DNA from 3 places in the Comamonas sediminis genome. Region 3 is predicted to be linked to each of the others. Evidence: predicted binding sites of a transcription regulator. Region 3 holds the regulator's gene; each other region holds the start of a gene.
The links. Region 3 encodes LexA, which represses DNA repair genes until DNA is damaged. Its sites were predicted from a motif close to ACTGTATNNNNATACAGT; they were not measured.
Positions count from the first base shown of each region.

Region 1: a site for LexA is predicted at 2,422-2,439, ahead of AB7A72_RS05660 (putative DNA modification/repair radical SAM protein). Genes of this name have one in related genera too.
Region 2: a site for LexA is predicted at 6,730-6,747, ahead of AB7A72_RS22320 (PA0069 family radical SAM protein). Genes of this name have one in related genera too.

Region 1 covers NZ_JBGBDC010000002.1:309,260-318,703, reverse strand. Annotated here, with positions in the region: gene AB7A72_RS05675 (VOC family protein) at 1-54, opposite strand, end outside; gene AB7A72_RS05670 (tripartite tricarboxylate transporter substrate binding protein) at 319-1,266, shown strand; gene AB7A72_RS05665 (Bug family tripartite tricarboxylate transporter substrate binding protein) at 1,398-2,372, shown strand; gene AB7A72_RS05660 (putative DNA modification/repair radical SAM protein) at 2,573-3,901, shown strand; gene AB7A72_RS05655 (TIGR03915 family putative DNA repair protein) at 3,913-4,800, shown strand; gene panS (ketopantoate/pantoate/pantothenate transporter PanS) at 4,823-5,776, opposite strand; gene AB7A72_RS05645 (cation:proton antiporter domain-containing protein) at 6,513-7,796, shown strand; gene AB7A72_RS05640 (YbdK family carboxylate-amine ligase) at 7,786-8,898, shown strand; gene AB7A72_RS05635 (glutamine amidotransferase) at 8,976-9,444, shown strand, end outside.
Region 2 covers NZ_JBGBDC010000012.1:4,338-13,781, reverse strand. Annotated here, with positions in the region: gene sdhA (succinate dehydrogenase flavoprotein subunit) at 1-1,059, shown strand, start outside; gene AB7A72_RS22340 (succinate dehydrogenase iron-sulfur subunit) at 1,091-1,795, shown strand; gene AB7A72_RS22335 (succinate dehydrogenase assembly factor 2) at 1,811-2,104, shown strand; gene AB7A72_RS22330 (citrate synthase) at 2,125-3,435, shown strand; gene AB7A72_RS22325 (phosphoethanolamine transferase) at 3,568-5,424, shown strand; gene AB7A72_RS22320 (PA0069 family radical SAM protein) at 5,421-6,611, opposite strand; gene rnk (nucleoside diphosphate kinase regulator) at 6,878-7,291, shown strand; gene AB7A72_RS22310 (acyltransferase family protein) at 7,298-8,482, opposite strand; gene AB7A72_RS22305 (GbsR/MarR family transcriptional regulator) at 8,692-9,276, shown strand; gene AB7A72_RS22300 (hypothetical protein) at 9,278-9,444, shown strand, end outside.
Region 3 covers NZ_JBGBDC010000011.1:140,359-149,802, forward strand. Annotated here, with positions in the region: gene AB7A72_RS22165 (SDR family oxidoreductase) at 1-23, shown strand, start outside; gene AB7A72_RS22170 (FMN-dependent NADH-azoreductase) at 86-721, shown strand; gene AB7A72_RS22175 (hypothetical protein) at 980-1,522, opposite strand; gene lexA (transcriptional repressor LexA) at 1,658-2,374, opposite strand; gene AB7A72_RS22185 (asparaginase) at 2,489-3,508, shown strand; gene adk (adenylate kinase) at 3,621-4,277, opposite strand; gene kdsB (3-deoxy-manno-octulosonate cytidylyltransferase) at 4,496-5,290, opposite strand; gene AB7A72_RS22200 (hypothetical protein) at 5,401-5,985, opposite strand; gene AB7A72_RS22205 (Trm112 family protein) at 6,170-6,367, opposite strand; gene lpxK (tetraacyldisaccharide 4'-kinase) at 6,376-7,494, opposite strand; gene AB7A72_RS22215 (ExbD/TolR family protein) at 7,537-7,953, opposite strand; gene AB7A72_RS22220 (MotA/TolQ/ExbB proton channel family protein) at 7,973-8,593, opposite strand; gene xseA (exodeoxyribonuclease VII large subunit) at 9,213-9,444, shown strand, end outside.

The DNA of each region.
Region 1 (9,444 bases), on a different contig from region 3:
TGCTTTTTCCAGATCGCTGCAGGGGAGGACGAGGTGGCTGATTCCAAAAAACATGGCATGCGGTGGTAAAAATGACAATGCTGATGATAGCTTTTGGCTGCGCCATCGATCAGAACTGATCGCTCCAGCGAGCAACGATACCCACCACCAGCAGTTGTCTTGGAGACAGCCCAGACTGCCCATTCGCCACTGGATGGGCGAAGATCCCGGCTACACAAGCTCGCGCAGCGCAGCGGCGCTTTCTGCCAACGCCGCTGCAGCTCTTCAGGAGACCCACCCATGATCCCCCATGCGCTCGCTTCTGCTGCCGCATTGGCAATGGCCGCTAGCTTGGCCGTTGCGGCCAATCCGGCCCTTGCCGCCTATCCAGACAAGCCCATCAAGCTGATCGTGCCGTTCCCACCCGGCCAGGCCACCGATATCTTTGCCCGTGCGCTGGCCGACAAACTCGGCCAAAAGCTCGGCCAACCGTTGGTGGTGGAGAACAAAGCCGGCGCGGGCAGCAATATCGGCTCCGAGCAGGTTGCGCGCAGCGCCGCCGATGGTTACACCTTGCTGGTGGCGGGCAGCGCAATGGCGGTGAACCAGACCTTGTACAAAAAGGTGAACTTCGATCCGCGGGCCGACCTGGTTGGCATCAGCTTGATCGCCAAGGTGCCGCTGGTCTTTCTGGCCAATCCGGCCAGCGGCATCAAAAGCATGAACGACCTGGTGAGCAAGGCCCGCGCCGAGCCCGGCAAGCTGAGCTATGCGAGCGCCGGCATTGGCGGCACCCAGCATTTGAGCGCGGAGATGGTCAAGGCCCGCGCAGCGCTGCAGATCGAACATATTCCCTACAAAGGCAGCGGCCCGGCGCAGGCGGATTTTCTGGGCAACCAGGTGCCGCTGATGGTGGATTCGGTCACTGCGGCGTTGGCCAACATCCAGGCCGGCAAGGCGGTGCCGCTGGGCGTGACCTCAGCCACCCGTTCCAGCCAGCTGCCCCAGGTACCAACGATTGCTGAATCCGGCTTGCCTGAGTTCAAGGGTTTCGAGGCCGTGGGCTGGCTCGGGCTGATGGCCCCCAAGGGGACGCCCAAAGCCATTGTCGACAAGTTGACCCAAGAAACGGTGGCCATTCTCAGCAGCGCCGAGATGCAGAAATTCATCCGCGGCCGGGGCTCCGAGCCCGCACCGACCAGCGGCCCGGAGATGGACCGCTTTGTCGCCAGCGAAATGGTGGAATGGGGCAAGGCCGTCAAGCAATCGGGCGCGACCGTGGAATAGGGCTACCCCCAGGCTGCGCGGTCAGAACCCTTACGCTCCGCCGACCGTGTCACCCAGGCGTCCCGGCGCCTGGATGCGCTTTTCTACACTCTTTGTCGCCTATAGACCGAAATGGAGACAAAGACATGGTGTTGACGCGCAGAAGCCTGGTGCAAGCCGGGGCCGCCACGGCAATGGGAGCTTATATCGGGGCCGGCGCATCGCTGGCCCACGCGAACAAGCGCTTTCCCAACCGGGCGATCAAGCTCGTAGTGGCCTTTCCCGCCGGCGGGCCGACCGACCTGACGATGCGCCAGCTCGCCGAGAACGCAGCCAAGGTGCTGGGCCAGCCGATTGTGGTGGAGAACCGCCCCGGCGCGGCGGGTTCGCTGCCTGCGACCCAGCTACAGAACACGGTGGCCGATGGCTATACCATCGCCCAGCTGCCGATGAGCGTGATGCGCCTGCCTTTCACCACGGGCCTCAAATGGAACCCGGTGGAGGATCTGAGCTACATCATCAATGTCACCGGCTATGCGTTCTGCATGGTGGCCAGCACCCAGTCCGGGCTCAAGAATTGGCAGGAGGTCGTGGCCTGGGCCAAGGCCCACCCTGGCAAGCTGACCTTGGGCAATACCGGTACCTATACTTCGCCGCATGTCACCTCGGCCATCATTGCGCAGCAGCTCGGACTGGATGTCGTGCATGTGCCCTACAAAGGATCGGCGGAGCTGATGCGCGCGACGATGGCAGGCGAGGTGATGGTCGCGGCCGACACCAGTGCCGTAATCCCCTATGTAGACCAGGGCCGCATGGTCGCGTTGAACGTCTGGACCGAAAAGCGCCTGCCCACCTTGCCCAATACCCCCACCTTGATCGAGCTCGGCCTGCCGACCACGCAATACTCGCCGTTTGGCCTGGTGGGCCCCAAGGGCATGCCGGCCGATGTGCAAGCCACTTTGCACAAAGCGTTCAAGGAAGCGATGGAGATGGAAAGCTACCAGGCGATGCTGCAGCGCTTTGAGATGCTGCCGATTTACATGAACAGCGCCGACTACAAAAAGTTTGCCGCCGAGTCGACCGTCAAGGAAAAGGCCGTGCTGGCCAAGCTGGGTCCCCAGGCTTGACGGAGCCGAGGCGACCGATGGGCGCGGCAACGGCAGCAGGGTGATGAAAACTGTATTTATATACAGTATTTGTAAAACACCGCTTCATCTGATCGGTGCCGCCCCTCTATGAAGGGGTCTGCTTACGCTGACAGCATGGAAGGCAGCGCTGGCCATCGCGAGAAGGTTTTGCTAGAATACTGTATATATACACAGTATTTATGCAAACCCTCGCCAAACTCCAGATTCTGGCCGACGCCGCCAAATACGATGCCAGCTGCGCATCCAGCGGCAGCAAGCCCCGCAATTCCCTGGGCGGCAAGGGGATGGGCTCGACCGAGGGCATGGGCATCTGCCACAGCTACACGCCCGATGGCCGCTGTGTCTCGCTGCTGAAGATTCTGCTGACCAACTTTTGCATCTACGACTGCCGCTACTGCATCAACCGCAAAAGCTCCAATGTGCAGCGCGCCCGCTTCAGCGCGGCCGAGGTGGTGGGGCTCACTCTGGACTTCTACCGCCGCAACTGCATAGAAGGCCTGTTTCTGTCCAGCGGCATCATCCAGTCGTCCGACTACACGATGGAGCAACTGGTCGAGGTGGCCCGCAGCCTGCGCGAGGACCACGATTTTCGCGGCTACATCCACCTCAAGACGATTCCAGATGCGTCCCCCGAATTATTGGCGCTGGCGGGCCGCTATGCGGACCGGCTCAGCATCAATATCGAGCTGCCCACGCAGCAGGGCCTGCAGCAATTGGCGCCGGAAAAGGATGCTGTGGGCATTGCCTCTGCCATGCACCAGGTCGCGGAGCATATCGAAGTGGCCCGGCAGCAGAAGCAAGACCAGCAGGGCAGCAAGCTGGTATCGCTGCCCCGCCAGCGCCAGGCGGCCCGGGCGGCAGCGCCCAGCTATGCGCCTGCGGGCCAAAGCACACAGATGATTGTCGGCGCCGACAGCGCCAATGATGCGACCATTCTGCTCACCAGCAGCGCGCTCTACACCGGCCAGCGTCTGCGCCGGGTCTACTACTCGGCTTTCAGCCCCATCCCCGATGCCTCATCCGATCTGCCCCTGCAGGCGCCGCCGCTGATTCGCGAGCACCGTCTCTACCAGGCCGATTGGCTGATGCGCTTTTACGGATTCAGCCCGGCTGAGATCACCGCGCCAGCGAGCGGCGGCATGCTCGATCTGGAGCTGGACCCCAAACTTGCCTGGGCACTGTCGCAGCGCCAGCATTTTCCGGTGGATTTGAACCGCGCGGCCAAGGCCTGGCTGCTGCGGGTGCCGGGCTTGGGTGTCGGCAGTGTCGAGCGCCTGCTGGCCGCCCGCAGGGTGCGCCGGCTGCGGCTGGCCGATCTGCAGCAGCTGCGCGTTGCCACCAGCAAGGTGCTGCCTTTTGTCGAGCTCGATGATTACCACCCGCCGCTGGCCATGCTCGACAGCCCCGGCTTGCGCCAACAGCTGCTTGCCCAGATGGGGCAGGGGGCTGTGCAGCGCCGGCACAGTGGCATGCAACTGGCGGCTGCGGCGCAGATCGCCTTGTTTTGAGGAGGCCAGGCATGCCAGCGGAGAACGACAGCTTGACGGTGATGCTGGAAGCACCGGATGACTTTGCCGGCTTTCGCCAGGCCGCGCGGGTGTTATTGGCCCTGGGCGCAGCGCCCGAGGTGGTGCACTGGCGCTGGTCAGATGAGTTGGCTACCCAGGCCGAGGATGGTGATTTGTTTGCGGATGCTGCGGCAGCCAATGATGCACCCGATGCGCCAGCCCGCGTCATCAGTCCCGATGCGCTGGACCGTTTGGCCATCGCACCCGGCCAGCCGGTGCACATCCGCAAACCCCAGCTGGCTGTGCTGCGCAATGCTTGCTGCCACCGCAATCCGGGGCGCTTCATGCTGTGCTACCGCTGGCTGTGGCGGCTGCAGGCCATGCCCAGCCTCGCGGGCGATGCGCTCGATGCCGATTGGCGCGATATCGAACGCCTGGCGCATGCGGTGCGACGAGAGATCCACAAGATGCATGCCTTTGTGCGCTTCCGGCCCGCACAGGACGAAAACGGCCACCCGCTGCATGTGGCCTGGTTCGAGCCTGAGCACCACATCGTTCGCGCGGCCTCGGGCTTTTTCATGGAGCGCTTCAGCAATATGCGCTGGGCGATTCTGACGCCGGACTGCAGCGTGCTCTGGGACCAGGAATGCCTGCAATGGGGCCCTGGCGCCTCAGCGGCCCAGGCGCCGGGCCCGGATGCGGGTGAAGCGCTATGGCTGGCCTATTACCAGTCCACCTTCAACCCGGCGCGCCTCAAGGAACAGGCCATGCTGCGCGAGATGCCGCGCCGGTACTGGAAGAACCTGCCCGAGACCCAGCTGATCAGCGGCCTGGTGGCAGGCGCGCGCAGCCGCACCGGAGACATGCTGGCGGCGCAGCCAAGCGCCCAGCGCGCCTGACGCGGACAGCGGTTTTTCAGACTCAGTGCAGTGACACGTCTTCGCGGCGCACATGGTCGTTGGCCGTGCCGGTAGGCCGGCTCGACCAGTAGCCTGCGAGCAGCGATCCCGATATGTTGTGCCAGACCGAGAAAATGGCGCCTGGCAGCGCGGCCATCGGGCTGAAGAACTTCGCGCCCAGGCTGGCCGCGAGGCCCGAGTTCTGCATGCCCACCTCGATCGCCAATGTGCGGCAGACCGATTTGTCAAAGCCCAGCAGGCGACCGCCCCAGTAACCACCCAGGTAACCGATCAGGTTGTGCGCAATCACGCCCGCCACCACGACGCCACCCACGGTGGCAATGCGGTCGCGGCTCAGGGCCACGACGGTGGACAGCACCAGCAGGATCGCCACCATCGACACGAGCGGCAGCAGACGCTCGACGCGTTTGATCTGCGCATGCCAGAAATGGTTCAGCAGCAGGCCCAGGCCAATCGGCAGCAGCACGATCTGTGCAATCTCCATCAACAGCGCGCTGACCGGCACGTCGATCGACGCCGAGATATAGAGGCGCGCAAGCAGCGGCGTGGCCACAATGCCGACCAGGGTGGACAGTGCACTGATCGTCACCGACAGCGCCACATCGCCCTTAGACAGAAAAATCATCACATTTGACGACGTACCGCTGGCGACGCTGCCGACCAGCACCATGCCGGCCGTCAGCTCGGGCGGCATGTTCAGCGCCTTGGCAATCAGCCAGGCGGCCAGCGGCATGATGAGGTAGTGCAGGAACAACCCGGCCGCAATCGGCGCAGGGCGCTGCAGTACGCGGCTGAAGTCGCTGATGCGCAGGGTGACGCCCATCGCAAACATGATCAGCATCAGCAACTGGGCAATATGGGGCTTGAAGCCCAGGAAGGCGGAGGGCGCGCTGTAGGCGATCAGCGCCATCACAGCTGCCCAGACGGGAAAAAGACGGGTCAACAAAGCAAGCACGGAAGTATCCAGACCAAAGCAAAGTCTGGGCGCTGCACTTTCGGCCAGGGCCGGTGCAACGCCCGTGGGAGAAGAACGGGGTGGGGGCTGATGCGATGCGGCGGAGGTGGCGCTGTGCCGGGCCAGGGATAGCGGCCAGTGCAACAGCGCTGCGATGAATGCCGGCTACAGGTGGTAGCGGGCAAGCGCCGGATGCTTGTGGCGGGCCGCATCAGGCCTACCATCATAAAGTTACGATTGCAACTGGTTGGGGGCAGGCTGCGGTGGCAACACAGCACACTCGGATATCCGCAGGCGGGTGTCTGTCAGCGCAATGCCTGTTGCAGGCGCAGACCCTGCCGCGCGCAAAGTTGGCATTTTTTGTACCCGAAGCCTGCTACGTTCTGCATAGCAATGTTGGCCCCATGCGTGGGCCGCATTCAGCGCCGGTGCGGCGCGGCGCAAGGTTTGGCCACTGCAGTTTTTATTGTAGGACTGCAGGCATTTTGTAACCTTTGGACGCAGGCCGCTGCTGCAATCTGCAGATCATCCGGTAGAGTCGTTGAGATTGGTTAACGATCTGATGCATTAATGCAACACCGTGACAGTGTCACTGGTGGCGATGCATCTCCTGCTCTGGAACTGCCGCTGCGACGCGCTGCCAGGGCCATCTCTAACTCGGTGCCATGCGGCCATGCACGCTGGACACATTTTTTGGGAGGAAGGTGCAGTTATGCCACCCCATGCAGCATCCTCAATGCCCTTGCCGCAAGTTGGCGGCTGGCTTGAACACAGTGTTGGCCCGTTGATGAGCTGGTGCGTGCTGGTAGCGGCCGCCGCGCTGGCCGGCCATATGGTTTTTCGGCTCACCGGCTTTCCCCGCATGCTGGGTTATACGGTCGTCGGCCTGCTGGCCGGCTGGCTCGGGTTTGGCGATCTGCCCTGGCCGCTGCAAGGCAATACCCAGGTGCTGCTGCATACGGCCGTAGGCACCAGCATGCTGATTGCCGCCTCGCAAATCTCGCTCAAATGGTTGGTGCGTCAGCCGTTTTTGCTGCTGCAAAGCCTGGTCGAATCGCTGGCAGCCCTCGTGCTGGTCACGGGCACTCTGCAACTGCTCGGCATGGGCTGGGCGGTGTCACTGGGTGTTGGCGTGATCGCGATGGCGGCGTCTCCATCCGTTCTTTTGCGCATCTCCTCGGATCTGCGCTCCAGCGGGGCCGTCACCGACCGCAGCGTGTTGATGGCAACGCTCAGCTGCGTGTACGCACTGGTGCTGGGCTTGGTCATCACCGTGGCATGGTCGCCGGTGGCTGGCACGGATGCCCAGTCGGGCCTGATGCTGACCGCAGCCGGCATGGGCCATTTGTTGTGGAACCTGGGCCTGACCCTGTTGTGGGCGCTGCTGACCACCGCCGCCTTGTGGCCGGTGTTGCGCTGGACCTCGTCGCGCAGCGACTCCACCGCGCTGTACATGCTTGCCGTGCTGGTGGCAGCCAGCCTGCTGTCTGAACGCCTGGGCGGCTCGGCGGCGCTGGCTTTTGTCCTCGCCGGCGTGATGCTGCGCAATCTCAGCCCCAGGCCGATGATCTGGCCCACGGCCTTCATGGCGGGCAACACCATGCTCAATCTGCTGATGTTTGTGCTGGTGGCCAGCATGGCCGGCCAGATGGCGCCGAGCGCAGCGCTGATCAGCGTGGTGGCGGCAGCCAGCCTGGCGCGCCTGCTGGGGAAGATGGGCGGGGTCATCTTGCTGGGCGCAGGCACCGGTATTGGCTGGCTGCGCCAGTGGCCAGTCGCCTGCGCGCAATCGCCCAGCTCGGGCCTGGCACTGCTGATTGCCTCGGCCCAGGTGGCGCAATGGGCCACCACCAACCCGGATGTCGCCATCAGCGTATCGTCGATTGCGCTGCCAATGATTGTGCTGTGTGAGGTGATCGGTGTGCTGCTGGCCTCGCTCGCGCTGTGGCGCAGTGGCGAGGCCCACCGCGGTATCGGTCTGTCCGCCCTCACCAGCAAGGAGAAACGCCATGACGCTTGAAGCTTTCCAACAATCCCAGGCACTGACCTTGGGGGTGGAGCTGGAGCTGCAACTGGTCAACACCAACCACTATGACCTGACGCCTTACGCCCCCGATATGCTGGCCCTGCTGAAAAACGCGCAGGTGCCGGGCTCGATCGTGCCCGAGGTCACCACCAGCATGATCGAGATATCGACCGGTATCTGTACCGATGCGCAGGACGCCTACCAGCAGCTGACCGTCACGCGCGACGCCCTGGTCAAGGCGGCCGATAAGCTCAATATTGCGCTGGCCGGCGGGGGAACCCACCCGTTCCAGCAGTGGCACCAGCAGCGCATCTACAACAAGCCGCGTTTCAAAGAGATCACTGCGCTGTATGGCTACCTGACCAAGCAATTCACGATCTTTGGCCAGCATGTGCATGTGGGCTGCCCCGGTGCCGACGCGGCATTGATGATGCTGCACCGGCTCTCGCGCTATATCCCGCACTTTATTGCGCTGTCGGCCTCCAGCCCCTTTGTGCAAGGGCAAGACACCGCTTTCGATTCGGCGCGGCTGAACTCGGTGTTTGCGTTTCCGCTGTCTGGCCGGGCACCGTTTGCGCTGCACTGGGAGGACTTTGAGCGCTACTACGAGAAGATGACCGCCACCGGGGTGATCCACAGCATGAAGGATTTCTACTGGGATATCCGCCCCAAGCCCGAGTTTGGCACCGTCGAGGTGCGGGTGTTTGACACGCCGCTGTCCATCGAGCGCGCCGTTGCACTGGCCGCCTATGTGCAGGCGCTGGGGGCCTGGTTCCTGGCCGAGGAGCCGTTCGAGCCCAGTGAGGACGACTACCTGGTCTACACCTACAACCGCTTTCAGGCCTGCCGATTCGGCCTGGAAGGCGCCTATGTGGACCCGGCAAGCAGCGAATCCTTTGGGCTGCGGGAGCACATCCTGCTGACCTTGCAGCGCATCCAGTCCTATGTGCCGGACAACAGCAAGGAGGCCTTGCTGCAGCTGCGCAAAACCGTCAACGAAGGGGTCAACGACGCCAGCCGCCTGCGCGAAGCCTATGCCCAGGCCCAGCAGCTGCCCGAGGTGGTACGGCAGTCAACCCTGCGTTTCCGGTATTGAAGTAAATCCGCCGGGTTGAAAGCCATCCGGGGCTGGCCTGCATTACAGTGCAGAGTCAGCCTTTTTTGCCTTCACCCGTGTCTGAAAAAACTCTGCTGCTCATCCAGGTCGGCACGCCGCCCGACGATATCCGTGCCCAGGTCGGCGATTTGCCGCTGTGGTTCTCCGCCGTGCTCGCCGCTGGGCCCGCGTTCAAGGTGGTGCGGGTGTTCGAGGGCGAGCCCTTGCCGCCGCATGACGCGCACAGCGCCGCGATCATCACCGGCTCCTGGGCGATGGTCACCGATCGTCTGCCGTGGAGCGAAGCGGCGGCCCAGTGGATACGCGACGCGATGGCATTGGGGTTTCCGCTGTTTGGCGTCTGCTACGGGCACCAGCTGATGGCCCATGCGCTGGGTGGCAAAGTCGATTACCACCCCAAGGGCCGCGAAATGGGCTGCCTCGATATCGACCTGCTGGCCGGGGCCGAGGAAGAGGCATTGCTGGCCGGCTCAGGCCCGCGCTTCAAAGCCCATCTGACCCATATGCAAACGGTGCTGGAGCTGC
Region 2 (9,444 bases), on a different contig from region 3:
GGCGTGGCCGGCGCGGGCGTGCTGCTGACCGAAGGCTGCCGTGGTGAAGGCGCCATTTTGCGCAACAGCGACGGCGAGCGTTTCATGGAGCGCTATGCGCCCACCTTGAAGGACCTGGCTCCGCGCGACTTCGTCTCGCGCTCGATGGACCAGGAGATCAAGGAAGGCCGTGGCTGCGGTCCGAACAAGGACTACATCCTGCTGGACATGACCCATCTGGGTGCAGAAACCATCCGCAAGCGCCTGCCGTCGGTGGAAGAAATCGGCCACAACTTCGCCAACGTGGACATCACCAAGGAGCCGATTCCTGTGGTGCCTACGATCCACTACCAGATGGGTGGCATCCCCACGAACATCAACGGCCAGGTCGTTGTCTGGGACGGTCAGGAAAACAAGGTGGTCAACGGCCTGTACGCGGTGGGTGAATGCTCCTGCGTGTCGGTGCACGGAGCCAACCGCCTGGGCACGAACTCGCTGCTGGACCTGCTGGTCTTTGGCAAGTCGGCCGGCAAGCACATCGTCAACTACGTCAACGGCTATGGCGAATTCAAGCCCATGCCTGAGAACGCATCGGACTTCTCGCTGTCGCGCCTGAACAAGCTCGACGAGTCGAGCAGCGGTGAATACGCGCAGGACGTGGCCAATGACATCCGCGCCTGCATGCAACTGCACGCCGGCGTGTTCCGTACACAAAAGAGCATGGACGAAGGGGTCAAGAAGATTGCCGACATCCGCGCCCGCGTTGGTGGCGTAACCTTGAAGGACAAGTCCAAGGTCTGGAACACCGCCCGCATGGAAGCACTGGAAGTCGCCAACCTGATCGAAGTGGCACAAGCGACGATGGTCTCGGCCGCTGCCCGCAAGGAATGCCGTGGCGCCCACACCGTGGACGACTACGAACACCCCGCCGATGATCCCAAGTACCCACTGGGCCGCAATGACATCGACTGGCTCAAGCACACGCTGTGGTACAGCGCTGCCAACAGCCTCGAGTACAAGCCCGTGCAACTTAAGCCGCTGACCGTGCCGTCGGTACCACCCAAGGTTCGTACCTTCTAAATCCACGCAGCCCACGAAAGAACATCCCAAAATGAAGCGTACTTTCAAAATCTATCGCTACGATCCCGATAAAGATGCCAAGCCCTACATGCAAACCGTGGAGGTGGAACTCGACGGTCACGAGCGCATGCTGCTGGATGCCCTGGTCAAGCTCAAAGAACTCGATCCGTCGATCTCCTTCCGCCGCTCCTGCCGCGAAGGCGTCTGCGGTTCGGACGCGATGAACATCAACGGCAAGAACGGCCTGGCGTGCCTGACGAACATGAACACCCTCAAGGGTGACATCGTCTTGAAGCCTCTGCCCGGCCTGCCGGTCATCCGCGACCTGATCGTGGACATGACCCAGTTCTTCAAGCAATACCACTCGATCAAGCCCTACCTGATGGCCGACAGCTTTGTCGCCAACGAGAAGGAGCGCCTGCAGTCGCCCGAAGAGCGCGAAGAGCTCAACGGCCTGTACGAGTGCATTCTGTGCGCCAGCTGCTCGACCAGCTGCCCATCGTTCTGGTGGAACCCCGACAAGTTCGTGGGCCCTGCGGGTCTGCTGCAGGCCTACCGCTTCATCGCCGACAGCCGCGATGACCATACCGGTGAGCGCCTGGACAACCTGGAAGACCCCTACCGTCTGTTCCGCTGTCACACCATCATGAACTGCGTGGACGTGTGCCCCAAGCACCTCAACCCCACGAAGGCGATTGGCAAGATCAAGGAACTGATGGTTCGCCGTGCGGTGTAAGAACCAGATTGAGCAATGATGGAAAACGAACTGCTGGATGAACGTGCGCGCGATCTGCTGCGCTGGCGCAGCCGCCGAGGGCTGGTGGAGAACGACATCTTTGTCGAGCAGTTCTTCCGCACATACGGAGCAAGCCTGAATGTCCGCCAGGCGCAAGGGCTGACCACTTTGATGAACCTGTCGGACAACGACCTGCTGGACTTGCTGCTCAGGCGCAAGGAACCAACAGGCGACCTCGACACGCCAGATGTTCATGAAGTGCTGGAGATGCTGCGCAGCCGAAAACCACGCGCATCTCTTGCGGACTAACTCGAGAAGGAACCAGTTTTATGAAACTAGCAGACAACAAAGCCACGCTATCGTTTAGCAACGGCGCAGCAAGCGTAGACCTTCCCGTCTACCAGGGCTCGATCGGCCCGGATGTCATCGACATCCGCAAGCTGTACGCGCAGACCGGCATGTTCACGTACGACCCCGGTTTCCTCTCGACGGCTGCCTGCCAGTCGGCCATCACCTATATCGATGGTGACAAGGGTGAGCTGCTGTACCGCGGCTACCCGATCGAGCAGCTGGCCAAGAACTGCAACTACCTCGAAACCTGCTACCTGCTGCTGTACGGCGAGCTGCCCAATGCAACGCAGAAGGCCGAGTTCGAAGACACGGTGACCAAGCACACGATGGTCAACGAGCAGATGCAGTTCTTCCTGCGTGGCTTCCGCCGCGATGCGCACCCCATGGCCGTTCTGACGGGCCTGGTGGGCGGCATGTCGGCCTTCTACCATGACAGCACCGACATCACCAACCCTGAGCACCGCAACATCGCTGCGATCCGCCTGATCGCCAAGCTGCCCACGCTGGTGGCCATGGCCTACAAGTACGGCACGGGCCAGCCTTACATGTACCCGAAGAACGACCTGTCCTATGCAGGCAACTTCATGCGCATGATGTTTGGCAACCCTTGCGAAGACTATGTGGTGAACCCTGTGGTGGAGCGCGCGCTCGACCGCATCTTCATCCTGCACGCAGACCACGAGCAGAACGCGTCGACCTCGACCGTGCGCCTGTGCGGCTCCTCGGGCACCAACCCGTTTGCCGCCATCTCCGCTGGTGTTGCCTGCCTGTGGGGCCCTGCCCACGGCGGCGCCAACGAAGCCTGTCTGAACATGCTCGAAAGCATCCAGGCCAATGGCGGCATCGCCAAGGTCGGTGAGTTCATGGAGCAAGTCAAGGACAAGTCCAGCGGCGTCAAGCTGATGGGCTTTGGCCACCGCGTCTACAAGAACTACGACCCACGTGCCAAGCTGATGCAGGAAACCTGCAACGAGATCCTGGCCGAGCTGGGCCTGGAAAACGATCCGCTGTTCGCACTGGCCAAGCAGGTCGAGAAGATCGCGCTGGAAGACGACTACTTCGTCTCGCGCAAGCTGTACCCGAACGTCGACTTCTACTCCGGCATCGTGCAGCGCGCCATCGGCATCCCCGTCAAGCTGTTCACCGGCATCTTCGCACTGGCCCGTACCGTCGGCTGGATCGCCCAGCTCAACGAGCAGATGGCCGATCCCGAGTACAAGATTGGCCGTCCACGCCAGCTGTACACCGGCTCGGTGGTGCGCGACGTCAAGCCTATCGCCCAGCGTTGATGGGACGCAGCCAGGCAGCCCATGCGCCGCCTGGCACTGCGCCGCAACCCTTTGGAAACCCGCTACGGCGGGTTTTTTTACGCCTGCTGACGCATTAATCGCTTGTTAAGCTGGCGCGCCGACGATGGCGGGATGAATTTCTTTGCCCGGTTTATCACTTCCACAGGCAAGGCCGCCGGCACGGCGGCATTCCCGCCCCATCCGGCCGACCTGCCCTTCAGCGCTGACCTGGCCACCACCACCCCCCACCAGCCGGCGCGGCCCGTGTGGCTGTGGAGCCTGGTCGTCAGCCTGTGGCTGGCCAGCGTAGGCAACCTGGCCTTGTGGAAGGCGATATCGCAGGCCGAAGGCCTGAGCAGCGCCCAGCAGTGGGTATTGGGAACGAGTCTGGGCCTGGCCATTGCATGCGCCTGCTGGGCGTTGCTGACCCTGGTCAGTTGGGGCCGTGCGGCCAAGCCGGTGATGGCCACGCTGTGCTGGATCTCCGCCTTTGCGGCCTGCTTCATGCTGAACTATGGCATCGCCATTGATGCATCGATGCTCACCAATGTGCTGCAGACCGACGTCAAGGAAGCGGCGGACCTGCTGCACTGGAGCCTGTTTGTGACCGTCGGCGCCATCGCCATTCCCCCCACCTGGTGGATCTGGCGCCAGACCCTGCCCCGGCACCATGGCTGGCGCCCGGTGCTCCAGCAGCTGGGCATGGTGCTGCTGGCCGTGCTGGCGATGGTCGTCGTCGTGATGGCAGGCTTCAGACCCATCTCGTCGGCCATGCGCAACCACACCAATCTGCGCTACATGATGAACCCGCTGTCGACCGTCTATGCCGCAGGCAATCTGGTGGCCCAGCAAATCCACCACCGCGACACGACCCTCTACCCGATTGGCGAAGACGCCAAGCTCGGAGCCAGCTATGCGGGCCAGACCACGTTTCCGATCTATGCACTGGTGGTCGGCGAGACAGGGCGCGCGGGCAATTTTGCCGTCAATGGCTATGACCGGCCCACCACGCCTTTGCTGTCTGCGCGCGACGATCTGGCAGTCGCCACCAATGCCTGGTCCTGCGGCACCAGCACTGCCGTGTCGGTGCCCTGCATGTTCTCGCACCTGGGGCGCAGCAGCCAGAACAGCGACAAGTCCTATGAAAACCTGCTCGATGTGCTGCAGCGCGCTGGCCTGGCCGTCCTCTGGGTCGAGAACCAATCGGGCTGCAAGGGCGTCTGCGCCCGCGTGCACAACGCCAACACCGAGACCGACCTGCCCGCCGCCGCCCGCAAGGCGCTCTGCCAGGACGGCGAATGCGTGGACATGGCCTTGCTCGATGGCCTGGACGAGCGCATCAACGCGCTGCCCGCCGAGCAGCGCGCCAAGGGCGTGGTGCTGGTACTGCACCAGATGGGCAGCCATGGCCCAGCCTATTTCAAGCGCTCGCTGAGCCAGGACAAGCGCTTCAGCCCCGAGTGCAACAACGTCAACCTGCAGGCCTGCGACCGCGCATCGCTGATCAACGCCTATGACAACAGCGTGGTGGCCACCGACCGCATGCTGAGCGGCCTGATCGACTGGCTGGCCAGCAAGGGCCAGCGCCAGCCCACCGCGATGATGTATGTGGCCGACCATGGCGAATCGCTGGGCGAGAACAACCTCTATCTGCACGGCCTGCCCTACTCCGTCGCGCCCGATGTGCAAAAGCGTGTGCCCTGGATCACCTGGCTGTCGCCCGCGATGCAGCAGCGCATGGGCATGCGCACCAGTTGCCTGCAGCAAGCGGTGGCCACCGCCCGCATCAGCCACGACAACCTGTTCCACTCGATGCTGGGCCTGACCGATGTGCAGACCGCGCTGCACCAGCCCGATCTGGACATTTTTGCCAGCTGCAAGGGCTCTGCGCCGCCCGCAACAGTGGCGCACCTGGCGTCAGCCTCTGCGCCTGCAAGCGTTGCGACAGCGCAGCCAGTCCATGGCGCTGCTGCACGAAAGCGCGGCTAAAACAGGTTTCCCTGCCCCGGGTGTGGTGCCTGCGCGGCGCCCGCTTGCCGGGGCACCAGCAGCTGCCGGGCCCGCCAGGCCTCAAAACCGCGCCAGTCCATCTCCAGCCGCTCGCGCCCATAGCCCAGCTGCGCGCAGGCACGCACAAAGCGCTGGCGCACCAGGTCGGCCCACAGGCCCTGGCCCTTCATGCGGCTGAACGACTGGCTGTCATAGCTCTTGCCGCGCAGCCGGTCGGCCTCGCTGATCTGGTGCAGGTCGCGCACCCGCTGCATCACCCGGGCGGCGCGCTGCGGGTAGTGGGCCTGCAGCCACTGCTGGAAAACGCCATTGAGCTCCCAGGGCAGGCGCAGCACGGTGTAGAAGGCGGTGCTGGCACCGGCCTCGCGCGCCGCTGCCAGCACCTCCTCCATGTCCTCGGTCAAAAACGGAATGTGCGGCGCCACACTCACGCCCACCGGGATGCCCGCCTCGGTCAGCCGGCGTATCGTGCGCAGCCGCCGGTGGGGGGCCGCTGCCCGTGGCTCGAGCAGGCGGGTGAGCTGCGGATCCAGGCTGGTGATGGTGATGTAGACCGCCGCCGCGTTCTTGCGCGCCGCTGCAGCAATCAGGTCGATATCACGCTCCACGGCGCTGCTCTTGGTGATCAGCGAGAACGGATGCTCAGCCTCGCTGAGCACCTCGATCAGCTGCCGCGTCAGCCCCAGCTCCCGCTCGATCGGCTGGTAGCAGTCGGTGGCAGAGCCGATATTGAGCGAGGCAGGCTGGTAGCGCGGGCGGCTGATCTCAGCCTTCAGCACCTGGGCAATATTGGTCTTGGCAAACAGCTGGGTTTCAAAATCCAGCCCGGGCGAGAGATTCAGGTAGCTGTGGTATGGCCGGGCATAGCAGTAGATGCAGCCATGCTCGCAGCCCCGGTAGGGGTTGACCGAGTGATCAAAGAAGATATCGGGCGAGTCATTTTTCTGGATCGCGCTGCGGGCCTGCTCCTCATGCACCTGGGTCGGCAGGCTTTCCGCGTCCTGCTGCCACCAGGCGCCTTCTTCCAGATGCTGGTCTGCATCGCCTGCAACAGGCGCCGCAGCGGTGGCAGGGGTCCAGCCATCGTCGGCCCATTCCCGCACATCGCTGGCAAAGCGGTGGCGGGGGGCGCCTACTGCGCCCCGCCCCTTGCGGGCCACCGGCAGCGGCACGCACACTGGCACAGGCCCATCCAGCTCGTCCGCGCAGCGCTGCAGCGCCTGCGGGTCTTCCCGCGCGGCAGCGTTCAAGGTATTGGTGGAGGGATGGCGGGCAGGCATGGTAACTGTTTTTATATACAGTATTTCCATGCATTGTGCGCGATCCGGAGGGGCCATGCAAGCGCCGAGAAAACCAGGGCTATTCGCACCGTTTTGGTGCGAAATGGGGCATGGCCTACATTCGGGGATTACATACTCCGGAGGAAGTTTTCATGTCTCGCAAACCCCAACTCATCCTGTCATCCCTGGATGTGGACCGCCTGGAAGCACTGCTGGAAGCGATGCCAGCCAGTGCCTTCCCTGGCAAGGCGGATCTGGAGGCCGAGATTGCCCGTGCCGATATCGTGGAGCCGACCGATATCCCACCGGATGTGGTGACGATGAACTCCACGGTGAACTTCGATATTGCCGAATCGGGCAAGCAGTTCCAGCTGACCCTGGTCTACCCCAAGGACCTGGACGACACCAGCAGCAAGATTTCGGTATTCGCACCGGTGGGCAGTGCACTGCTGGGCCTGTCGATTGGCAATGAACTGGCCTGGCCATCGGTGGGCGGAAAAACCATGACGGTGCGCGTGACCGGCATCAGCTACCAGCCCGAGCGGGCTGGCGATCTGCACCGCTAGCAATCCCTACATCGACAAGCGCGCGCCGACCAGGCTGACCAGCAGGCCGGCACCGACCAGGCCCAGCTCCCAGCGGGCCACCGAACGCAGACTGGGCGTGCGCGCCTCGACACCCAGGTAGAGCGCGCGCCCGGCCAGCAGCGACAGCGCAAAGGCCAGGCCCATGCCCAGCCAGTTCAGCCAGGGCTGGCTCGGCCAGACATGCGAGACCACCGCGTTGCACAGCACCACGATCGAAAAGTGCACCAGAAACACCGAGTAACCCATTTGGCCCAGCGACTGCAGCCAGCGCACCGGCGCCTGGCGGCCCAGCCAATCGACCAGGCGGCTGTCCGAAGGCACACGCATCAACCACAGCAGTGCCACGGCGCCACACAGCGCCACCGCGATGCGCAGGCGGAAATCCACCTCCAATGACAGCAGGCCCAGTGCCAGCAATGCGGCCGTCCAGGACCAGGGCTTGGCACTTTGGCTGCCCCAGAAGGCCAGCATGCCCATGCCATAGGCGCCGATAAAGTAGACAAACCACATGTCCAGCTCACTGTGGCGGTTGAGCACCAGCAGCGACAGCGCCGTCATCGCCAGAACCACCCACTGGCCCAGTTGCAGGCCCAGCCACTGGCGCGGCCAGCGGCGGCTGAATGCGAACAGCAGCGTCACCGCCGCAAACAGCTGGAAGTCGATGGCAACATACCAGACGCCTGCCGACAGCGCATCTTCACCGCTGATGTCCTGCAGCATCAACGCATTGGCGATCAACTGCTGCCAGGTCGGCTCGGCGGGTACCGATTCATGGGCAAACCAGGGCCGCACCAGGGCAGCGATAAGCACCGCCAGCAACAGCGCGACGGAATAAGGCGCCAGCAGGCGCAGAGCGCGCTGGCCTATCTTGGCCAGCGGGCTGCCAAAGCGGGCCACGCCTTGGGGTGCCAGGCTGGCGGCCGACAGAAAGCCACCCATGACCAGGAAAATCTGCACGGCGATGCGCGCATATTCCGCCAGCCACTCGATGATGCCGGGGGTGACTTGTGCTGCAACATCCGACATCGGGCCATAGAAAGCCAGGTGGTGCCAGACGATGGCAGCACAGCAAGCCCCTTTGGTCATGTCCAGCCACAGATTTCGTTTGTTATGGGTTGTGGTGGTAGGCAAGATAGTCTCTGGCCAGCTGATCCGCCATGGGCATGCCATCGCGGCGCAGTCCGGCAATGTTCTGACAAAGGTGTGACACCGCGCGCGCAGTGCCACTCCATGTGTAACGCCGTTGTATCCGCTGCCGTTGACGTGGCGGCCCCGCTGATAGACCGAAAACTGCCGTCTTTACAAAGCGGCTATACCAAGGGCCGGGCCATGGCAGCCTGGCGTTTCAGCTTTTCCAGAAAAAACCGATAATCAGCGCCATGAAACAAGCCCCAACGCCGCTGCCCGAGCTCACCCGCCAATTCGTGTCACATTTTGGCGAAATGGGCAGCCGCTGGGGCATCAACCGCACGGTAGGACAGATCTACGCGCTGATCTTTCTGTCGCCCCAGCCCATCAATGCCGACGAGATTGCCGAGGGCCTGTCGTTCTCGCGCTCCAATGTCAGCATGGGCTTGAAGGAGCTGCAATCCTGGCGCCTGGTACACATGCGCCACCAGCCGGGTGACCGGCGCGAGTACTTTGAAGCGCCGGCCGATGTCTGGGAAATCTTCCGCACCCTGGCCGAGGAGCGCCGCCGCCGCGAGATCGAACCCACCCAGTCGATGCTGCGCTCCGCGCTGCTGCAGGAAACCCATTCGGCCGACGAGCAATACGCCCAGCAGCGCATGCAGGAGATGTACGACCTGATCGACAAGCTGATGACCTGGTTTGACGATGTGCAGCGCCTCAACCCCGACACCGCCTTACAGCTGATGGGCATGGGCAGCGCCGTCACCCGGGTGCTGACCATCAAGGACCGCCTGACCGGCAAATCGCCCGCCCGCAAGGAAGGCAACGACTGAGATGCTGGCGCTGCAAACTCCGGCCGCCATTGCCGAGCGGCTCTGGCCCGGCACGGGCTGGCCTGCGCTGATGCCCGGCCATGGCCTGCCCCGCACCGAGATTGCCGGTGATTTCGTGCTGCTGGACCACCTCGAAGCCGCCGAAGAAACCTGGGAGCGCGATGCCCC
Region 3 (9,444 bases):
TGTGCAAATCCCGGGCGATGTGATGCCGTAGAACTGTGCGGATGCTGCCCACCTTGGCCTGACTACTCAAACGATTGGACAAACGATGACCCGTACCTTGCTCTTGAACTGTGGCCCACACGGCCAGGCCAGCCACGCCTACCAACTGGCAACCGACATGCTGGCAGAGCTGGGCCTTGCGCAGCAGCCGTTGTTTGAGCGCGACTTGGTCGCGACACCGATACCGCCGATCAGCCGCGACTATGCGCTGGCGATCACCTCGAACGCGAGCGCAGACGCACCCGCGCTGGCCTGGTCGGAAACGCTGATCAAAGAGCTGGAAGACAGCGATCTGCTGATGATTCTGACCCCCATGCACAACTTTGCGGTGCCGGCCACGCTCAAGCTCTGGCTGGACCAGGTGATCCGTATCCACCGCAGCTTTGCGTCGACGCCGGAAGGCAAGATCGGCCTGATGAAGGACCGGCCCACCTTGGTGTTGGTCAGTTCAGGCGGCTTCCATGCAGGTCCAAAAGCGCGTCAGGAGGACTTTCTGACGCCTTATTTGCGTTATGCGCTGGCCTCCATCGGCATCCGCAATGTGCATTTTGTGTTGCTGCAAGGTCTGGTGTTGGGGCCCGATGCGGTGGCTGCTGCAGTGGATGGCGCGAGGGATGCCCTGCGCGAGCAGCTGGCGCCTTTCAAACAGCTGGCGCTGGAGGCTGCTGCGGCCGCACGCTGAGCGAAAGATAGAAAAGAAGAAGCCACTGGCAGTGCGGCGGCAGCCACGGCTTAGTGGCCATGAGCAGCGGGCAGCGGGCTGAAGGCAGAGCGCTGAAGGTGCCGGTTTGGCGCGTGCCCGGCATGGCGGTAACGCCCGGTACGTTCAGCGTCTGCGTCAACCCAGCGTAGCGATTCCGCTGCTGTCCACCCCTCGTGACAGCAGGCATGCAGCTGCCAGCAGGCTGGCTACAACGCACCGGCCCGGATTGGCACTGGCTTAGACCGCGTGCAGATGCTCCAGCCGCTCCAGGCGTTCAAGCTCGGCACAGATATCGGCCATGCTGCCCGACATGGCCCAGCGCATGCCCTTTTGGCGGTGCAGGCTGGCCGGTTGCGCCCAGTACATCTTGACGGGGGCATCGTTGGCGGCCTGGGCGCTGCAGCGCTGTACCGACAAGAACGGGCGGGTGTGAGACGGTGCACCGACCGAGAGGCGGCGGCGCGCTGCGGGTTTGCGCGGCAGGCGAATGCGGTCGATGGGGCGCTGTGCGGGTGTCTCTTCAGCAGGGCCGTCCACGCCAGGCGGAATGCTGGGGCCATCGAGCAGGCTCAGTTGCTGCACGGCACCACGCTGCGCAGCGGCGCTGGAGGCGGCGGCAAAGCAATGCACCTGGGCCGCAAGCTGGCCATCGTTGGCGGCGCCATGGCCTGGACGGCGGCGGCTGCTGCGCACGATGGCACGTTGGATGGACTGGAACCAGGGCAGGCCAGCGACGAGGGAAAAGGGCGCAAGCGCACGCAATGCATCTGCTACGAGCATGGGAGACTCCTTGGTGTACGGATGACAGCAGGATTGCGCAAGGCGAGCGCATTCCCCAGGGTTGTGGGCCGGGTGCCCACAACGCCCGCTACCTGGGGTTGCGCAGAAAGGGAGGGGCCGACAGGGCCGCTTGACTTAGTTCAGCATCGTGTTGCGAATCAACCCGACGGCAATGCCTTCGATCTCGAAGGGCTCGCCCGGCTGCACGACGATGGGCAGGTAATCCGGGTTTTCGGCCAGCAGCTCGATGCCATCCTTGGTGCGCTGCAGGCGCTTGACGGTGACGTCATCGCCCAGACGCGCGACGATGATCTGGCCATTGCGGGCCTCGCGGGTGGCTTTGACGGCCAGCAGATCGCCATCGATGATGCCGACATCGCGCATCGACATGCCGCGTACCTTCAGCAGGTAATCGGGCTGCTGCTGGAACAGGCCACCTTCAACGGTATAGGTCTGATCGACATGCTCTTGCGCCAGGATGGGCGAGCCCGCTGACACGCGGCCAATCAGCGGCAGGGCCAGCTGGGCGAGCTCTTGCACCACGCGGCCCAGGCCGGCGGTGGCGTTGGACACGCCTGCCAGCGGCGACGAAAAGCGCGTGCCGCGTGCGGCATTGATGGAGCGCACGGTATCACTTTGCAGGCGAATCCCCCGGGAGGTACCGCTGACCAGCTCGATCACACCCTTGCGTGCCAGCGCCTTGAGGTGGTCTTCTGCCGAATTGGCCGATTTGAAGCCCAGCTTGCTGGCGATTTCGGCGCGCGTTGGCGGGGCGCCGGTGCGCGAGATGGCCGTCTGGATCAGGTCCAGAATTTCTTGTTGGCGCGCGGTGAGTTTGGGATGGTCTCGCATAAGATCTCCGTGTGATCTGTGGTGCCGGGTGGCAGCCAAGCTGCCGTGCACTCCAACACCTGTATATCAATCCAGTACCTGTATTTTTAACCAGTTTTTTGCAGGAGGCAAGCTTTGCAGCCAAAAATTTTGATCATCGGCACCGGCGGCACCATTGCCGGCATGGCCGATGATGCCGAGAATCCCGGCCAGTACCGTGCGGCGCAGCTGTCGGTCGCGGCCCTGCTGGCGGGGGTGAGCGGTATCGAGACCGCCGCGGCGGGCCCGCTGGATGCAATGCAGATCGCGCAAATTGATAGCAAGGACATGAGCGACGAGGTCTGGCATGCGCTGCTCCAGGCTTGCGATGCAGCGATGCGCGACGAGGCGGTACGCGGTGTTGTTATCACCCACGGAACGGATACCTTGGAGGAAACTGCCTGGTTTCTGCATTGCGTTTTAGGGCGCCTGGCCAAGCCGGTGGTGCTGACCTGTGCGATGCGCCCGGCCAATGCCTTGATGCCCGATGGCCCGCAGAATCTCAAGGATGCCGTGGCCGCCGCTGCGGCGCTGGATGCGGACGGCCATCCGCTGTTGCGCGAGGTGGTCGCGGTGACCGGCGGGGGCGAGCTGCACAGCGCGCGCTGGCTGCAAAAGGTGCACCCGCACCGCTTGCTGGCCTTTTCATCGGGCGAGCAGGGGCCGCTGGGCTGGGTGGATGGCACGAACGTGCGCCTGCGCCAGGGCTATGCACCGCAGGCAGCAGATACGGAGGGCGGCTATACCGGCAGCGCCTGGCTGGCGGCCTTGCCCGCGCCGGCCAGTACGCCCTGGCCGTGGGTGGAGATCGTCACCAGCCATGCAGGCCTGCGCCTGGGGCTGTTGGAGGCGCTGCAGGCCCAGGGTGTGGAGGGCTTGGTGGTGGCGACCACCGGCAATGGCACGGTGCATGAGGCGCTGCTGGATGCGATGGCGCGCGCACGCCAGCACGGTTTGCCGGTGTGGCGCAGCAGCCGCTGCAGCGATGGCGTGATCAGCGATGCGGTATTGCCCGGGATGGCCGATCTGGACAAAGACCTGGCCGTGGCCTTGACGCCCTACAAATGCCGGGTCAGCCTGCAGCTGGCGCTGGTGCAGGCCCGATCCAAAATCTAAGTACGGGCATGGGAGCCAACGGCAGATACCGGTTTATTTACCGATAAATAGACGGGCATAAAAAAGCCACTGTCGCACGACAGTGGCTTGGTAGATGAGGCAGAGTTGCTTATCAGGCCTGCAGGGCAGCAATCGCGCGCTGCGTGATTTCTTCGACCGAGCCCATGCCGCTGATCGCGCGGTACTTGGGGGCGGCGGCCGGGTCTTGTGCAGCCCAGCTGCTGTAGTAGTCGACCAAGGGGCGGGTCTGGCTGCTGTAAACGTCCAGGCGCTTCTTGACGGTTTCTTCCTTGTCGTCTTCGCGCTGCACCAGGGGCTCGCCAGTCACATCGTCCAGGCCTTCGGTCTTGGGCGGATTGAACTTGACATGGTAGGTACGGCCCGATGCGGGATGGCTGCGGCGGCCGCTCATGCGCTCGATGATGGCTTCAAACGGCACATCGATTTCCAGCACGTAATCGAGCTTGACGCCAGCGGCCTTCATCGCGTCGGCCTGCGGGATCGTGCGGGGGAAACCGTCAAACAGGAAGCCATTGGCGCAATCGGCCTGGGCGATACGTTCCTTGACCAGGTTGATGATCAGATCGTCACTGACCAGCTGACCGGCATCCATCACGGCCTTGGCCTGCAGGCCCAGCGGCGTGCCCGCCTTGACCGCTGCGCGCAGCATGTCGCCGGTGGAAATCTGGGGAATACCGTATTTTTGGCAGATGAAGGCAGCTTGCGTACCTTTGCCGGCGCCGGGTGCTCCCAAAAGAATTAATTTCATGGCGGTCCTTGGAGAATAAAAAACTTGCACGGCAAAAGCGGGCACTGAAGCCCGCTTTTACGCAAAAAAACTGGGCTTGAGCATATCACGCATCAGGGGATTGTCAGCGAACTGGGCACCAATACCGTGTCTCGGCTGCGCAAGACAGGCATGCTGCGCCTTTTTGCTTACGGTGTGCTTGCAGTCGGGGCGGTGGTAGTGCATGGCTGGCACGCGGGTTACATCACCGCGCCGAGCAGCTGTCGTACACGCACCAGGTCCTCGGGGGTGTCCACGCCGGAGCCGGGGATCTGCCGCGTCACATGCACGGCGATGCGGTAGCCATGCCAGATTGCGCGCAGCTGCTCCAGCATCTCGATCTGCTCGGTAGGCGCCTGGCTGAGCGTGGGGAAGGTATGCAAAAACTGGGCGCGGTAGCTGTAGATACCCATATGGTGCAGCGGCGCAAAGCCGGGCGTGCCGGTGGTGCCGGGGTTCTTCCACCAAGCCATATTGACAAAATCACGGCCCCACGGGATGGGCGCGCGGCTGAAATAGCTGGCCATGCCTTGGGCATCGAGGACCACCTTGACCACATTCGGGCTGAGCAGCGACTCCAGATCGGCCATCGGATGGGCGACGGTGCCCATGCTGGCCTCGGGCCGCTCGCTGAGCAGGGCGGCGACCGCATCGATCAGCGCTGGCGCGATCAAGGGCTCGTCCCCTTGCACGTTGACCACGATGTCGTCGCCGGCGAGCTTCAGCAAGCTGCAGGCCTCGGCCAGGCGGTCGCTGCCGCTGGGGTGGCTGGGCGAGGTCATCACCGCTTGGACACCATGCTTTTTGCAGGCATCGATGATGCGCTTGTCATCGGCAGCCACCACCACGCGCTGGGCGGCGCTCTCCAGCGCGCGCTTGGCCACGCGCACCACCATCGGCAGACCGGCGATGTCCACCAGCGGCTTGTTGGGCAGGCGCGAGGACGCCATGCGCGAAGGAATCAGGACGGTGAACGGCGCGGGTGCGGATGCCATGGTGCGAAAGAAAGAAGAGTGGAGCCGGCTGGAATTGTAGCGAGCCCGCATGGCGGGCCGGGCGCAGGCGATCTGGGTGGGTTGCGGCTGCGGCGGCAGGGTGCCAGGGCTCAGGGCGCCGGTTTGACCGGTGTAGGGGCTTCGTTGCTGCCGAACAGAATCGCCTCGATGGGGCGCAGTTTCTTCGCGTCGATCACCTCGCGCAGCTTGGGCAGGATGGCGACCAGACCGTCATAGCCCTGGGCTTTTTCCAGCTGCAGTTGCAGACGGAAGCCCTTGAGGCCCAGGCCGCTGACCAACTGGCTGGCCGCTGCATAGGCCTTGATATAGCGTTCGCTGTGGTTGTTGATGCCAGCGGCTGCATGGCTGGCGGCAACCGGTGCGGCAGCGGCAGCCGGCGGTGGCGTGGGTGCGGGTCCAGCCAGGCTGTCGATGATGTCGCTGGGGTTGGACGGCGGCTGGCCCGCATCACCGGGGCGCAGCAGTTCCAGCAGGCCATGCTGCAGCAGCTGTTTGATGTCCTCCAGCACCTGCATCTGTCCGCCTGCAGAAGGCGACAGCGCTATCACCTGCTCAATGCTCTTGTGTCCATCGAACATGATGAAGGCCGGACGCATGCGGTGGGGCAAGACAGGATCCCGGGCGCGCAGCGCCTCCATGCCTTTGTCGGTTTTCTTGAGGATGAGGGTATGCATGGCAATTTGCTGAATGGGGCGGATGCAGTCCGACAGGCAGACTCTGCAGGCCTGTGCTGCGGGGTCTCCAAGGCGGATGCCTAAAAATTCAGCAAATTGTGTCTGTTTTTTACAAAGCGGCTATTGGGGTTTGCCTGTGCGGCCCAGGATTCGGCGCGGAATGGGGCCGCAATGTCATTGATGTTTAATCTGCGGCAGACAAGGCGTCAATTTCCTCATCACTGAGGGTTCGCGCTTCGTTCTCCAGCATGATCGGTATGCCATCGCGCACAGGGTAGGCCAGGCGTGCGCTGCGCGAGACCAATTCCTGGCGTTCACGGTCATAGCGCAAAGGGCCTTTGGTGACAGGGCACACCAGCAGTTCAAGCAGTTTCGGGTCCATAGCGGCAATCAGTCTTTCTTTACAGGGGGCGATGCGGTCTGGCATGGGCGCAGCAGGGCATCGACATGCTGGCCAAAGGCGGGGTCGATGGTGACCTCCAGAGGAACGGCCAGCGCATGCGGGGCAATGCACCAGAGCTTGTGCGCATCCTTTTCGGTGCACAGCAGCACGGGGGCATCCGGTGCGTCTATTGTAGGGGCGCTGTCCGCCACCAACCCCAGGCTGGCCAGCCATGCCGGGTCGTCCAGCGGCGCATGGTCGGGCAGCGCATCGCTGCGTACCAGCTGCAGGCCCTGGGCTTGCAGCATCGCAAAAAATTCCTGCGGATAGGCAATGGCTGCCAGTGCATGCACCGGGCGGCCACGCAAATCGGCCAGACGATGGCGACGGCCATCCTGCCCCACGGCATGGCAGGCCAGGCTGCGCTGCAGCGGCCAGGCCGCAGCGCCGGAGGCCGCCAGATGCGGGGGCGGCGGGCCGGCGTAGAGCGCAACGTCCAGCCTCCTGGGCCAGGGTTCGCGCAGCGGCCCGGCCGGCAGCTGCCAGCCATTGCCCACGCCTTGGGCGTTGAAGACGGCAATCTCCACATCGCGGGCCAGTGCCAGGTGCTGCAGGCCATCGTCGCAGACCAGTACATCCACCTCAGGGTGGGCCTGCAAGGCGGCCTGGGCGGCCGTAGCGCGCAGTGCAGCCACATACACCGGTACGCCGCTGCGCTGGGCGATCAGCAGAGGCTCGTCGCCGACCTGGCGCGGGTTGCTGCCCGGGAGGACGGCAATGGCGTTGGGATCGTCGCGGGTGTCGCGCCCATAGCCGCGCGAGATGACGGCGGGCCGCCAGCCCTGGGCTTGCAAGGCCTGCACCAGGTGCAGGGTGACGGGCGTCTTGCCGGCGCCACCGGCAATCACATTGCCCACCACCACCACCGGCACCGGCGCGCGGTAGGCCTTGCAAAGGCCGCTGCGGTAGAGGGTGCGGCGCAGCGCGCCCAACGCGGCATAGCACCACGACAGCGGCAGCAGCGCAATGGCCAGCGGGCCTTTGCGCTGCCATGCGTCGGTGATGCGTGCCGAGCCAGGGCGCGTGGCAGCTGAGGGCGCGGGATGGGGAGGGGGCTGGACGGTCATGCAGGCTGCATGCTAGCACTGCCCAGGCGCGGGGCCTGGGCTTTACTGTGCGGCCGTCTGGGTGGCGAAGGTGATCTGTTGCAGGCCGACGCGGCGTGCTGCTTCCATCACCGAGACCACCGACTGGTGCGGTGCCAGCGCATCGGCGCTGATGATGATCACGCTGTCCTTGCCGGCGGTGGCGGCATTGCGCAGCGCCTCGGCCATGTCGGCGACCGTCTTGCCTTCCAGCGCCACCTTGCCGACGGCGTAGCGCCCGTCGGCCGCCACGGAGACAATGATTTCCTTGGGCCGGTCGCGCAGCTGCTCGGCATTGGCGGTGGGCAAGGTCAGCTGCAGCTCGGTGAATTTGCTGTAGGTGGTCGAGAGCATCAGGAAGATGAGGACGACCAGCAGCACATCAATGAACGGGATCAGGTTGATCTCGGGCTCTGTCGTGGTGCGGGGGCGAAAGTTCATGCTGGCTCCTGCCCGGCGGTCAGCTGCGGCGCAGCTTGTTCAGGTGGCGCAGGAACTGCTCGGCGGACAGCTCCAGTGTCAGCAGATAGCCATCGACACGGCTGCGGAAGTAGCGCCAGAAGATCAGCGCAGGGATGGCCACCATCAGACCGAAGGCGGTGTTGTACAGCGCGATCGAGATGCCGTGGGCGAGCATGCTGGGGTTGTTGCCGCCACCGCTTTGCGAGCCGAAGATCTCGATCATGCCGATCACGGTGCCCAGCAGGCCCAACAGGGGCGCAGCCGATGCAATGGTGGCCAGCGCGGTGAGGTATTTCTCGAGCTTTTGGGCTTCCCGGCGGCCGGTGCTCTCCAACGTGGCGCGCAGATCGGCTTCAGAGATGCGGGGCTCCAGGGTGATGGTACGCAGGCCGCTGGCCAGCACCTCACCCAGCGAGGAGTTCTGGCCGAGCTGGTTCACGACTTCGGCGCTGGGCACACCATGGGCGGATACGGAAATGGCCTCCTGGAGCAGGTTGGCCGGTGCAACTTTGGCCGCTTTCAGGGCCACGAAGCGCTCAACGATCAATGCCAGGGCCAGGATGGAGCAGGCAATCAAGGGCCAGATCGGCCAGCCTGCTGCTTGGATGATGGAAAACAAGATTCTCTCTCCGCTCTTTCTTTTTTCAGCGGCCATTATGGCCCAAGGCCACTGCCGGTCCGCCTAAAATCGGGCCAGGCGCTGCGTCCAACCCACAGTGCCCGGATGCCGGAATGGCCGAGTCATCCACAAAAAATGTGGATAACTTTGTGGGTAATGTGTCATCAGCCGGAAAAATGGCCCAATTTACGGGGTTTTTCTTAGATTGCTTAAAAAATAAGCTGATAAAAATATTGAAAAATCAAAAGCTTGTACGTAGGTTCAATATTTTGTGCTACAGAGTATGACGTATGCATGACGCTGTCACAGAGCTGCCTTCTTGTGGACTACTGCCCGTCAGAGGTGTGGGAAAAGGCGATTTTGGGGCGCTGCCAAGGCGTCTATGTCGTTGCTGTGACGGGAAAAAATGCCTCGGTCAATGGTTGTCTTGGCAGCTAATTGGCAGCCCGCTCGATAGCTGAAAGGCGGCATCCGATCGAGAAGGGCCGGCCCGCTGCACCCGTGGCGGACCGCCCAGCCGCTACCATGTGTGCTGCATACCCGCTGCGCCGCGGTGCAACCCAGACCTACCCATCGTTATTTCCGCCGAGCCGGGCCTGCCGCCCAGCCGGCCACTTTCATGGACACCACACATTACCCGCCCAGCTCCGCTGCCAACGCCGCCCCCAGCCCCCGTATCTGGGATGTGGGCGCGCTGTGCCGAGCGGTGGCTGACACCTTGGCTGCGCGCTTCAACCCGGTGGAGGTGCGTGGGGAGCTCAGTGGATTTTCGCGGGCGGCCAGCGGCCACTGCTACTTCAACCTCAAGGACGCCAATGGCCAAGTGCGCTGTGCGATGTTTCGCCGCGCCG